DNA from 4 places in the Exiguobacterium sp. EF_C8 genome. Region 2 is predicted to be linked to each of the others. Evidence: riboswitches for the same ligand, from Rfam matches in the RefSeq annotation. Region 2 holds a riboswitch; each other region holds the start of a gene.
The links. A riboswitch is a leader RNA that binds a small molecule or an ion and turns the genes downstream of it on or off. The one in region 2 is predicted to bind thiamine pyrophosphate.
Positions count from the first base shown of each region.

Region 1 (3,128 bases), 400 kb from region 2:
ATCAGACTGATTGCATTGAACAACTCTCGTTTGAAATTACCTAGACCTTTTTCTGATGCTGCCTGTTCTCCTGCTTTTCCCATGATAAATGTTCCGTGGACTGCTGCCTCAAACGCAGAATATCCTGCACCAAGAAAACTCGCAATCAAAGAAGCTGTCATACACCCCGTACCTGTGACGTCTCCGAGACGCGGCGTACCTACTTGTAGTTCCACTTCGCGCATGCCATCCGTGATGTAGTCGATTGGACCTGTGACGACAATGACGGACTTTTGTTTACGAGCGAATGCACGAATGATTTCTCGATCCATGATCTCATCACTAGCAGCATCGACTCCTTTTGTTCGTCCATTCTCCCCAAGCAATGTCTTGATTTCTGAAGCATTTCCTTTAACGACCGTACATCCGAGTCTACTCAATTCTTTTGAAAAGGACGTACGCAATGATGTAGCTCCCGCTCCAACTGGATCAAGGATGATCGGAACGTTCAAGCGTCTCGCTTCGCTTGCGGCGAGTCGTTGAGCTGCTTGCATGTCTGCATCAATTGTTCCAATGTTCAAGACAAGAGCTTGCGCAAGTCGAACCATCTCTTCCACTTCGCGAATATCCTCCGCCATGACTGGAGATGCGCCAACGGCGAGTGTGACATTGGCGCAATCATTGATCGTGACTGTGTTCGTCAAATGATGAATGAGTGGTTTGTGTTTAAGAATGGTCGTAAACATGTGTATCCCTCCAAAGTGAATGAAAATGATGTGTCGGTCCAATCCCTTGTCCGAGAGCAAATCCATGACGAATCGCCTCTGTAACATACTTCTTGGCCTGACGTACACTGTCCGGTAAAGCTTCTCCAAGTGCCATCCGTGCCGCAATCGCTGCAGATAAGGTACAGCCTGTTCCATGAGTATGTTGATTATCTAACCGATCTGATGTGAAACGGTATTCCTCTTGCCCGTCCCATAATAAATCCGTGGCAGCTCCCGGTAGATGTCCACCTTTTAGCAAGACGGCTCCAGTCTTCATAGCCAACTGATGCATCGCCAGTCGCATCTCCTCTAGATTAGTAACTGACTGCCCTGTTAAGCGCTCTGCTTCCGGTAAATTTGGTGTGACGAGTGTCGCAAGTGGCAGTAACTCCGCGATTAGTGCTTCCTCTGCCTCCGTCCGCAATAGGGCATGCCCGCCTTTTGCGACCATGACAGGGTCTAGTATGATCGGAACTGTCTGTTTGCGAAGATGTGTTGCAATGACGTGAATCGTTTGTGCATTCGAGACCATACCGATTTTGATAGCATCCACACGAATATCTGAAAAGATTGAAGCTAATTGGGCATCAACGATTTCCGATTATAACTCTTCTACTGCTTGAACGCCCAGTGTATTTTGAGCCGTTACCGCCGTCAAAACACTCATCCCATAAACGCCCAATGCCGAAAATGTCTTTAAATCTGCCTGAATTCCAGCTCCACCACCGGAGTCAGATCCCGCAATCGTCAATACATGTTTCATATTTTTCTCACCTTTCCATCGAGCAATGTAAGGGAGTTGTTACCGACAAAAAAAGCGTCGACCGCTGTAAAAAAGCAGTCGACGCTATACGAAATCGTTATCCAACCATTTCGGTATCCGTTCGGCTCAACTTTCCTACGCTGGTATTATCCAGTTCAGGTAATAGGGTCGAAAACAGATTGGTTTTCCTCTCAGCCGGATTCCTCCAGCTCCCCTAGTTGCTCAAGTATTCATTTCGCCTTAACTGTAGCATAGCGGCAAGAAAAAAACGAGCCGAAGCTCGTTTTGAATTATAGGTATGCTAATGGATTAACTGCATTCAGAGGAGAAGAGGCACTGTACTGATAGCCTCCGACATGTAGTTCGAAATGCAAGTGTGGTCCTGTTGAATTCCCAGTACTACCAAGTGTTCCAACTTGCTGACCTTGAGAAACTGTTTGTCCTGCATGAACAGATAATGAACTCATATGAGCGTAGACTGTCGTATAGACTTTCCCGTCAAGGAAGTGAGAAATCATGACGTGATTTCCATAAGGCCCACCACCTGAAGCTGTAATGACCGTTCCAGCTGCTGCTGCGACGATTGGTGAGCCGACCGAACCACTGAAATCGACACCATTATGGAACGTATAGCCGTTCGCACCGCTTGCTGGTCCAAACCCTTGTGATACGCCACCAGAAGATGGACGAACGAATTTCCCACCGCTCGAAACAACGGGTGGGGCAACTGAAGTAGGTGATTCTGAACTCTTACCTGCTTGTTTTGCTGCTTGAGCATTCGCTTTAGCGGCTTTTTCAGCTGCTGCTTTCTCGGCTGCTGCTCTTTCAGCCGCTACTTTAGCTGCTGCCTTCGCTGCCGCAATCGCACGTTCTTGAGCTTCAAGTGTGGCTTGTAGTTCTTTCGCGTCTAGAAGTTCTGTCGTAAACTTCGTCTTACCTTTTCGTAATTTTTTAAGCGTAGCACTGCGTTCTTTCATTTGAACTTTCAACGCTTTTTTTTGTTCGATTAATGTTTTCTTCTCTTCAACCTGCTCCGCCTTTTTTTCAACGAGCGCTTGTTTTGCTTCCGCTAGCTTTTGTTGGGTTGCGATGTAATCCGAAATCATTTTATCATCTTGCTCCGCGATTTTTTTCCCTGCCATGACACGACTAAATAAATCACCTAAATCCTTCGATCCAAAAATGACTTCTTCCCATTTGATTGAGTTTCCATCGTTTTCTTGGAAGACACGTAGACGATCACCGAGTAGTTCTTCTTGTTTTTTCAACATCTCTTCGTAGCGAACGATGTCTGCTTTTAATTCATCAATTCGCAAATTCAATTTCTCGATTTGTTTATTTTTTTCGGAAATCTGAAAAATCTTTTCGTTGATCGCTGCATCGATTCGATTGATTTGACGTTGTTCTTTCGAAATTTTCGACTCTTGTTTTTTAATTGCTTTTTCTAATTTACGTTGTTCTGCGGCATTTTCAGCCTTTTTTTCTTTGATCGTTGCTGCCGCAATTGGTTGTGTTCCTGTTATAAGTAATGCTCCTAAAACAATGGTAGAAATTAGTTTTTTTAGCATATATCGTTTTCCTCACTTATGTTTTTCATATTTTATTATAGTATTCAAGTT
Region 1 covers NZ_CM143264.1:585,555-588,682, reverse strand. The annotation lists gene thiM (hydroxyethylthiazole kinase) at 1-725, opposite strand, end outside; partial or broken gene thiD (bifunctional hydroxymethylpyrimidine kinase/phosphomethylpyrimidine kinase) at 706-1,509, opposite strand; TPP riboswitch at 1,625-1,735, opposite strand; gene ACY2IG_RS03075 (murein hydrolase activator EnvC family protein) at 1,800-3,077, opposite strand.
Region 1: it holds a riboswitch for thiamine pyrophosphate, as region 2 does, so the genes downstream of both, thiD (bifunctional hydroxymethylpyrimidine kinase/phosphomethylpyrimidine kinase) here and tenA (thiaminase II) in region 2, are expected to answer to the same signal.

Region 2 (3,128 bases):
CATTTGATTGAATAGATTCGTCAACCGATCCATCTGTGCATCAGACAGTTGGATGTTGTTGTTTTGAATGACTTGGACGATCAGGTTTTCGATCTCGACTTTTGTTTCTGGTTTTTGATTCGCGATTTCGGCCTTGATCTCATTCATCAAATCAGCGACTCTATCTGTCCCGACTGTCTTCCCGACGTCTGATGTGACCGATAATTCTTGCTGTGCTAAATCTTTCCGTTCGTCACTCAGCTTGATTCCGGTCTCAGCCGAAGTTTGATCATAGGCTTTCATGATTCCTGTCAGTGCCGATGTTCCAGTCACTTTATAAGGAGAAGTGATCGTGATGTCGGCATCTTTGACACCTGCCGTGACGAGAGCGTTCAAATACATATCCTTCGTCACCCACGTGATGTTTTCCGTCGCAACGGAAAGTCCGTCACCTTTTTCCGTCAATTCGATCTTAGCGGATGAATACATGTTGCCGCCCTTTTGTGACTGGGGGATGTTTTTCCCGAGGTATTTTTCTTCGTCTGCAGAGGTTGCGATGATCGGTGTGATACCTTCCGGTGCATTGAGACGTGAAAGCACCCAAGCCTTATCTTTTGCGCCGAGTGACTCACCGAGAGTGACGATTGTCTTATCGACGACCTGCTCGGCGGATGCGGCTGTCGGAAGTAATAAAGCAGAAGCGATAACGGCTGACGCCATGATTTTTGTTGGTGTATGCATAATGAAATCCTCCAATTGTAAGTAACAGAATGAATTATAGTATCAGGTACTAAAATTAGTGTACGAGAACGAAAGAAGTTCGGAATCGGTCTGTAGATGGAGACGATATCCGCCTTCTGACACTCCATAGTATAGCGAAAAGAGGACAACTTGACTTCCATTTTCAGCATGCTATAGTGGATTTGAATCGAATAATGACCACTAGGGGAGTCGGTTGACCGACTGAGACGAACGAAGACGTTCGGACCCTTTGAACCTGATTAAGTTCGTACTTACGGAGGGAAGTGGCGTCAAGTCTTGTTCTTCTTGCGCCATGCCCGTGTGTTTCGGGGTGGTGTTTTTTCGTTTCATAAAAACGAGGAGGATGAGATCATGACATTCACACAAGAAATCAAACAAGCAGCACAAGCGTATTGGGACAGTAGTTTTACGCACCCATTCGTTCAAGGAATCGGCGAGGGAACGTTACCGCTCTCGAAATTTCGACATTATGTCATGCAGGATGCGTATTACTTAAAACACTTTGCGAAGATTCAAGCGAAGGCAGCGTCAAAAGCAGATGACTTTGCGACGATCGCGACACTTGCCGAGCACGCGACTTCGACATATGGGGCAGAACTGAGCTTGCATCAATCATTTTTCGAGCCGCTCGGTATCACGGAAGCAGACCTTGAAGCATTTGAACCGGCACCAACGGCATATGCTTACGTCTCACACATGCATCATGCGAGTGAAGGGACGCTTGGTGAGACGATTGCTGCCATCTTGCCATGTTACTGGTTGTATTATGAAGTTGGGCAACAATTGTTGACGTGTACACCGGATGAAAAAATCTATCAGCAATGGATCGACACATATAGTTCGGAATGGTTCGAAAAGGTCGTCTTTGAACAGATTGCACGGCTTGATGCGTTGGCGGAACAAGCAAGCCCGACTGAACGAGAGCGGATGAAACGGCATTTCGTGACGAGCTGTTATTATGAGTTGCTGTTTTGGCATATGGGATGGACGGAAGAAACGTTTACGTCGGTGTACGAGACGATTCCAGCACGGACAGTATCTTCCTAAAAAGTTAAATGGTATAATTAGGTATAACATTTAGCGGAAGTAGGGGTAGAAATGGAAATCATCGTGATCGTACTCGCGATCAGCGCCGCGTATGCCGTGCAACGAATACTGGGTAAAGTCAAAGTAAGATTTATTGGATATATCATTCCAACGTTAATCGTGTTGTCCGGTATATCCGCTACGACTCGAAACTTCAAGGTAGCATATAGCATGGGGAGCTACATTTCTGCTGTTCTTGTCATTGTCGTCTATGCATTACTGACCTATTGGTTATACCGCGTCTACCATCGTGCGAAAGAAGAAGCGGAATATCCGTATCAATCATTAAAAGACCGAGACATCCTTTAAAGGGGTCTCGGTCTTTTGTGTATCATGTTCTCATTTTTTCCAGTTTTTAAAGCCGTCACCGAACTCGAGATACAGTTGATCGGTAAAGACACCGTTCTTAAAGACTGGTACATCAACAGGTAAAGTGCCTTGCGGCTTAAACGTTCCGAAAATCGCTCGGATACCAGCAGGGAGGTTCGGTCCCGCTGATTTCAGATTGCCTGCTTCGGAGTCCGGTCCGTTCGGATCCCCTTTAAAACCATAGACGAGGACGTGTGCCGGTGCGTCCGGTTGAACGGCGACATCGTATGGATTGCGGAGGCTAAGCAAGACGGATGGTATATCTGTTTGTTTCGCATACCGGAAGATTGAAGCCGGAATCGCTTGTTCTGGTGCAGTAGGCAGTAGTTTGGCACTCGTATTGACGTTTGAACCGACGATGATGTAATCTGCTGCATCGAGTTGTGCCCGTAGTGTCGGGTTTTGGTCGAGCGGTAGCGTAGTAGCCGAGTAATTCGCTGTCGTTACGTGCCAGTTCCGGTTCTTAGGCAGGGAAGCAATCGTCTTTTTCATGCTGTCCGTTTGATCCGTCGCAGGGGCGATCACAAGAACGTTTGCATTCTTTTTCGGCTTGAAGGGTAACGTCCGCTGATCATTTTTCACGAGTGTGACCGCGGCTTCCGTCATCGCGCGTTCTTTTGCTTTATGTTCGGGACTACCGACGATTTGGTTCGCTTGCGCGAGTTTATCTGCTAAGGATGTCGTATCCGTCGTGCCATTCCATATTCCGCGTTCTGCCTTCAGCGTCAGGATCCGCTCGACCGATTGATCAATCCGTTCCTCTGACAGACGTCCGTCTTTGACTGCCGCAATCACGTCCTTAAAAATCTGGTCGAGTTTTGTGACATCCTGCTCGGAACGAAGAATCGTCGGCATGAGCGCGATGTCGACACCGGCGTCAAATGTTTTCAGAACGGCTTCTGATTCCGTAAAATTGTCGGCGATCGCCTGCA
Region 2 covers NZ_CM143264.1:988,989-992,116, forward strand. The annotation lists gene ACY2IG_RS05110 (DUF1002 domain-containing protein) at 1-720, opposite strand, end outside; TPP riboswitch at 914-1,020, shown strand; gene tenA (thiaminase II) at 1,093-1,788, shown strand; gene ACY2IG_RS05120 (hypothetical protein) at 1,840-2,136, shown strand; gene ACY2IG_RS05125 (glycoside hydrolase family 3 protein) at 2,167-3,128, opposite strand, start outside.

Region 3 (3,128 bases), 640 kb from region 2:
ATACTGACGATCGTTCATCCGTCCGCAACTGATTTAGGCGACGCTCTGCGTATTCAGGGGTATCACGTCCAGTACGAAAGCGACTATCTCGTTTACAATCAGTGGCTTCAAATTTCGACGATGGGACAGACGACGATACGACAAATTGGACGTCTCGTTCGTGTTTTAGTTCGTGAAAATCAACGAATCATCATAAAGAATGAAAAAAACGAAAGACCTCTCAACCCCTGATTTCAAGCGGTTTGGAGGTCTTTCGACTTCAAAAAGATAAAAAAAGAGGTTTATGGATTTAAAACATAGGGGTATAAACTCATTAGCACCGCATCAAACCGGTGACTTACTCACACATGTTTCTCAATATCAGCGTAATGACCTGGGAGAGAAATGCAAAGTCACGAAAGCGTCAGATTCATGAGAGTCTGAAACCGATTGTCTTAGCATGATTCATATTGTTCAGGATTCGTCCTGCTCCTACATTCATTACCTTTTGAGGGCTATACCAAATTCAAGGGGGAAATGAACATGTCAGTTAATTTAACAGCCGAAAAACGCGAGGTACGTCCACGCTCACTCCGTAAACAATTGCGTCATGAAGGAAAAGCTCTTGGCGTCGTGTATGGTTACAAAGTGGAAAGTACACCAATCGCATTTGAAGAAAAAGAATTGCTTAAAATCGTCCGGGAAAACGGTGAAAACGTCTTGATTTCACTCAAACTCGACGGTAAAAATATTAACGTCTTGATCAATCGCCGTGATATGGATGTCTTCACCCCAACAGTCGATCACGTTGAATTCATCGCCGTGAAAATGGATGAAGAAACAGAAGTCGAAGCAGACGTTGTACTCGTTGGCGAAGCAGCCGGTGCAAAAGTTGGCGGCTTCCTATCACAAACACTCTTTAAAGTAACAGTCGCCGCTACACCAGATAAATTACCAGAGAACGTCGAAGTCGACGTCACGAACCTCGAAATCGGCGATTCGATTTCTGTAGCCGATCTTCCAGAACAAAAAGATTTCCGCATCGTTACAGAAGGCGACATTCAAGTCGCAGCTGTCGTCGAATCGACACTCGAGCAGGATCTTGAAGAAATCGAGGAAGCAGAGGCACAAGCAGAAGCTGGCGAAGACAACGAAGCGGAAGCAACAGAAGCATCTTCAGAAGAAACAGCTGAAGAGAACGAAGACAACAAATAAGTCGTTTAACGATACGCCCTTTGCGGCGTATCGTTTTTTTGTGTCTTGACAACAGACGCTGGATTGCCTAAAGTGAACAGCGTATCACCTATTACCATATCCACTAGGGGAGCCCAATTGGCTGAGACGATTCACTTCGGACCCTTCGAACCTGATCTAGTTCATACTAGCGTAGGAAAGTGGAGCGATCACATCCAATGACTCCTGCTGCGCGCAGTTTTTCTGAGGACCGCTCTCTTTTTTACGGAGGGCGGTCTTTTTTGGCGTCTCCCCCATTCAAAGGAGGACGTATCTAATGCAACACTGGAAAATGAAAGAAATCATGGTCATGATGATGCTCGCCGTCGCTTGCGGCGTCATCTATCTTGGTTGGTCAACACTCTGGTTACCGATCTCAGCGATCTTCGGTCCTGTCGGTGCCAACTGGATGTTTGGCATCTGGATCATTGCGAGTCCGCTCGTCGCAGCAATCATTCAAAAGCCAGGTGCCGCTTTAATTGCGGAAGTCGTCGCGGCAGCCGTCGAACTGTTCACAGGTAGTCATTTTGGTTTATCCGCTCTTCTGATCGGAGTCTGCCAAGGACTTGGTGCGGAACTCGTCTTCGCGATGACGCGTTACCGTCGTTATGACACATGGACCTTGATGTTATCGGGTGTCGGAGCCGCGATTGGTAGCATCGTTTATAGTCTAATCGCGAACGGATTCGGTTACTACACAACGACGACGTTGCTTGCGACAACTGGCTTACAATTGATCAGCGGCGCATTACTCGGTGGCTTGCTTGCAGCCATTCTCGTCCGTCGCCTTGTTGCGACTGGTATCTTGAACGGGTTTGCGGCAGGACGTGCGAAACGAGAAATCGCATGATTACTGTCGACGACCTCAGCATCCGCTATCCCGGTCAGATGAAATCGGTGCTCAATCATGTATCGCTGACGATTGAGCAAGGGACGACCCTTCTGCTCGGACGAAGTGGGAGTGGCAAGACGACATTACTTCATGCCCTTGCCGGACTGACACCGGAAACGATTGAAGTCGAACAGACTGGTACCGTTACCCGGTCCGGTTCGGTCGGAATCTTGTTTCAAAATCCAGAAGAACAGTTCTGCATGGAGACGATCGGACGCGAAATCGCTTTTAGTTTAGAAAATCGCTCGATTCCGCACGTGGAGATGGATGAACGAATTGAACGCTTACTCGCACTCGTCGGTCTCCCCCTTCCCTTCTCGACACCGATCGCGAGTCTATCCGGTGGAATGAAACAGCGTCTCGCGCTCGCAGCGGTCCTAGCACTTGAGCCGACGATCTTATTACTCGATGAACCAACGGCTCAGATTGATCCAATCGGACAACACGAGCTGATGGCGTTGATTTTTCGGATTCAAAAAGAACACGATTTAACGATCGTCTTGATCGAACACCAACTCGATGTCTGTTTGTCGTACGTCGACCAGGTCGTCTTGCTTGAGGACGGATCGATTACTGCGACAGCAGATCCACGGGATCTGTTCCCCCAGGATTACAAAGAGCTTCAAACGAAAGGTATTGCCGTTCCCTCTTTGTATCCGTATACGTTAGAGACGTTACCCATAGATGGACCGCAAGCGGCGCGACTTCATGTGCCTTCCACCGTCGCTACAGCTGGTCGCTCTTTGTTACACGTCGCTGCATTATCGACGAAAGCACCATATCCGCTGACCGATGCGACATTTTCCCTGCAGACAGGAGAATGGGTGATGCTGCTTGGGGCAAATGGATCCGGGAAAAGTACATTGCTTGCGACACTCGGGCGGTTGCTTCCCAATCGTGGAACGTATCAGCTCCAGGGACGTCCGGCTCATCGTTACTCCCGGCGTCGCTTTTATGAGCACGTTGGCTATGTCTTTCAACAACCGGATCTGCAGTTTCTTAAGCTGACGGTCGAAGCGGAAAT
Region 3 covers NZ_CM143264.1:1,632,566-1,635,693, forward strand. The annotation lists gene ACY2IG_RS08695 (GNAT family N-acetyltransferase) at 1-231, shown strand, start outside; gene ACY2IG_RS08700 (50S ribosomal protein L25/general stress protein Ctc) at 523-1,194, shown strand; TPP riboswitch at 1,290-1,389, shown strand; gene ACY2IG_RS08705 (ECF transporter S component) at 1,490-2,062, shown strand; gene ACY2IG_RS08710 (ABC transporter ATP-binding protein) at 2,059-3,128, shown strand, end outside.
Region 3: it holds a riboswitch for thiamine pyrophosphate, as region 2 does, so the genes downstream of both, ACY2IG_RS08705 (ECF transporter S component) here and tenA (thiaminase II) in region 2, are expected to answer to the same signal.

Region 4 (3,128 bases), 230 kb from region 2:
ATTTTAGAGAAGATGCGCTTGACGATTACTCATTTCGAAATGGATATCGAAGGGGAACGGTCAGAGGATCATCCGCGGCGCTTTACGTCGATCTCGATTCATTACCGGCTTGAAGGTGATCTCCCGGAAGATAAGGTCCGTCGCGCCATCTCGTTATCAAAAGACAAATATTGTTCGGTCTCGCAATCCTTGAACGCTGAGATTTCCGTCTATTATTCCATCAATGGTGTCCGGAGCGAGGATTCTTTGTGAAGAAAGTAGCACTGATCGGTTGCCTGTTGCTTGCAGGGTGTGCGCAGGAGACGACGGAACCAACGAAACCATCACAACCAGCAAAGAAGCAACCGACGGAGGCGAAGAAATCAAAGCCTGAGCCGACAAAGGAAGAACAGCAACAAGCACGATTAAAGCAGCAACTTGAAGCGATGTCGACGTCAGAAAAGATCGATCAATTGCTCTATATCGGAGTTGCCGGAACGGAACTTTCAGCAGCTGACCGGAAATTGTTGCAGACGCATGCGATCGGTGGGGTCTTACTGCTTGGTGGGAATATTACGTCAGAAGATCAACTCTTGACGTTCACGCGTGCCATTCAAGAAACGAACCAAAAACCGTATGTTTTCGTCGGGGTTGATGAAGAGGGCGGACGGGTCAGCCAGGTACCGGATCAACGATTACGTCTCCCGACGAGTCAACGGATGGCGCAAGGTGCAGATGCTGCAAAAATGGAAGATGTCGGACGTACGCTCGGTCACCTGTCACGATTTTATGGGTTCAACATGGACTTCGCACCGGTCCTTGACGTCAATAGCAATCCGAACAATCCAATCATCGGCGACCGTGCGTTAAGTGCTGATCCGAAGACCGTCGCGACTCTCGGTACGGCCCTGATGCATGGGATGCAAGAGACGGGAACGATTCCGGTCGTCAAACATTTTCCCGGTCACGGCAATACGAGTGTCGATTCCCATGTCGGTTTGCCGAGAGTGACAGCATCAAAGGAAGAACTGAAGCGAACGGAACTGTTACCGTTCCAAGAAGCGATTCAAGAGGGCGCCGAGATGGTGATGGTCGCCCATATTCTCTATCCCGCGTATGACGATCAAAATCCATCTTCGCTCTCGAAGCCGATCTTGACTGACCTCTTGCGTCAACAACTCGGATTCAAGGGTGTCATCATCACGGATGACCTTGTCATGGGGGCGATCACGAAACGATATGGTCTTGCGGAAGCGGCACGTCAGGCACTTGTCAATGGAGCTGATATGGCGATGTTTTCGGAAGCAGGTGCCTATCCGAAGGTCCACACCGAAGTGATGCAAGCGGTTAAAGAAAAAACGTTGTCGTCAGAGATGCTCGATGCTAAAGTGATGCGGATCTTAAAGCTGAAGCAGACCTATGCCGACAGCCAGAAGCAACAGCGACCGACGAAATCGGAGCTTGTTCAGCAAGTGGAAGCGCTCAACTAGGACTAGCGAAGCAAAGCGACTCATGCTAGACTAATGGGGCAAGCCAATTAAACACGAAAAGACACTAGGGGAGTCTCGCAGCAGACTGAGACGGAAGTATCCGGACCCTTTGAACCTGATCTAGTTCGTACTAGCGGAGGGAAGTGGCTCGAAACCTTAGATATCCTTAGCGCTTCAGCGCATTTTCGGACCACTCCCTTCAACATCGGGAGTGGTCCTTTTTCGTATGGAAAGGAAGAACATGATGCGTCTACATCTGATTTCGACGGGATCCATCAATCCACGCGATGGAGTGGAAACCTTTCAATCGCTTCAACCATATACGGATCAGCTTCATCTTCGAGAACCAAATTTGTCGGCAACAGAATTGTTAGATCTGATTGACGCGCTCCTTGCAAAAGGGTATTCGTCTGATCAATTAACCGTTCACGACCGGGTCGACGTCGCCCATGTCGCTGGCATCGGTGTGCAATTGACGCGACGTTCCTTACGTGTCTGCGATGTTCGGCGACACTTTCCGAATCTCATCATCGGGAAATCCGTCCACTCTCTGGCAGAAGCACTTGCAGCGGAAGCGGAAGGAGCCGACCGACTGCTGTACGGTCATATTTATCCGACAGCGTCGAAACCAAACGTGCCACCGCGAGGGATCGATGCCTTGAAGCAAGTTGTCACTTTCACGACGAAACCAGTCATCGCAATCGGCGGGATCACTCCTGATCGCATTCCTGAGATCGCAGCGACCGGTGCAAGCGGAATCGCCGTCTTATCCGGTATTCTCGGTCAAGCGGACCCGCATGCTGCCATTCAGCGTTATCAGGGGGTACGGGTATGACGGATCACATCATCATCGGTGGTGGAGTCATCGGTTTGACGCTTGCTTACAGTCTCGCTTGTCAGAACGAATCCGTTCTTGTCCTTGATCGCGGAACATGCGGACAAGGGACGAGTCGGGCGGCTGCCGGGATGCTTGCGACGAACATCGAGCTGAGAGAAGAATTGCATACGCTTGCCGCGCGAAGTCGCCGTCTGTATCCGTTACTTGCGCGACGCCTCACGCGCGAGACCGGGATCGATTGTGGCTACCGGGAACAACCATTTTTATTGAAACGAAATGGGCAAGAATACTTATTTCCATCGGTCGGTCAAATCGATCCGCGACGACTAACGACTGCATTGATGCATGTCTTACGAAATCGTGGGGTACCAATCGAAGAACAGGTGGACGTCACGCGAATCGAGGAGAGTAATGATTTCATTAGGGTTGAGTCGAACACGGGAACGTGGACGGGACGAACGGTGACGGTTGCTGCCGGACGCGGGTCCCAAGCCTTGCTCGATACAGCTGGCATTTCGATTGCGACATATGGGGTCAAAGGGGAGTGTCTCGCAGTCCGTCTCGCGGGTCAGCCGTTACGCTCGATCCTGTTTGATGATGCCGTCTACCTCGTACCGAAAGCGGACGGACGGATATTGATCGGTGCGACCGAACTACCGCACGACGAGACGATCGGTGTTAGTGTCGCAGGAGTCACGTCACTGCTTCAAGCAGCAGAGCGTCTCTATCCACCGATCCGTGATGCTGTCATCGAAGAAGTCTGGTCAGGCGTACGACCACAAACAGAGTCCGGCTTGCCATATATCGGAGTCGCCGATTCA
Region 4 covers NZ_CM143264.1:1,220,799-1,223,926, forward strand. The annotation lists gene ACY2IG_RS06290 (OsmC family protein) at 1-252, shown strand, start outside; gene nagZ (beta-N-acetylhexosaminidase) at 249-1,469, shown strand; TPP riboswitch at 1,526-1,628, shown strand; gene ACY2IG_RS06300 (thiamine phosphate synthase) at 1,711-2,304, shown strand; gene ACY2IG_RS06305 (FAD-dependent oxidoreductase) at 2,301-3,128, shown strand, end outside.
Region 4: it holds a riboswitch for thiamine pyrophosphate, as region 2 does, so the genes downstream of both, ACY2IG_RS06300 (thiamine phosphate synthase) here and tenA (thiaminase II) in region 2, are expected to answer to the same signal.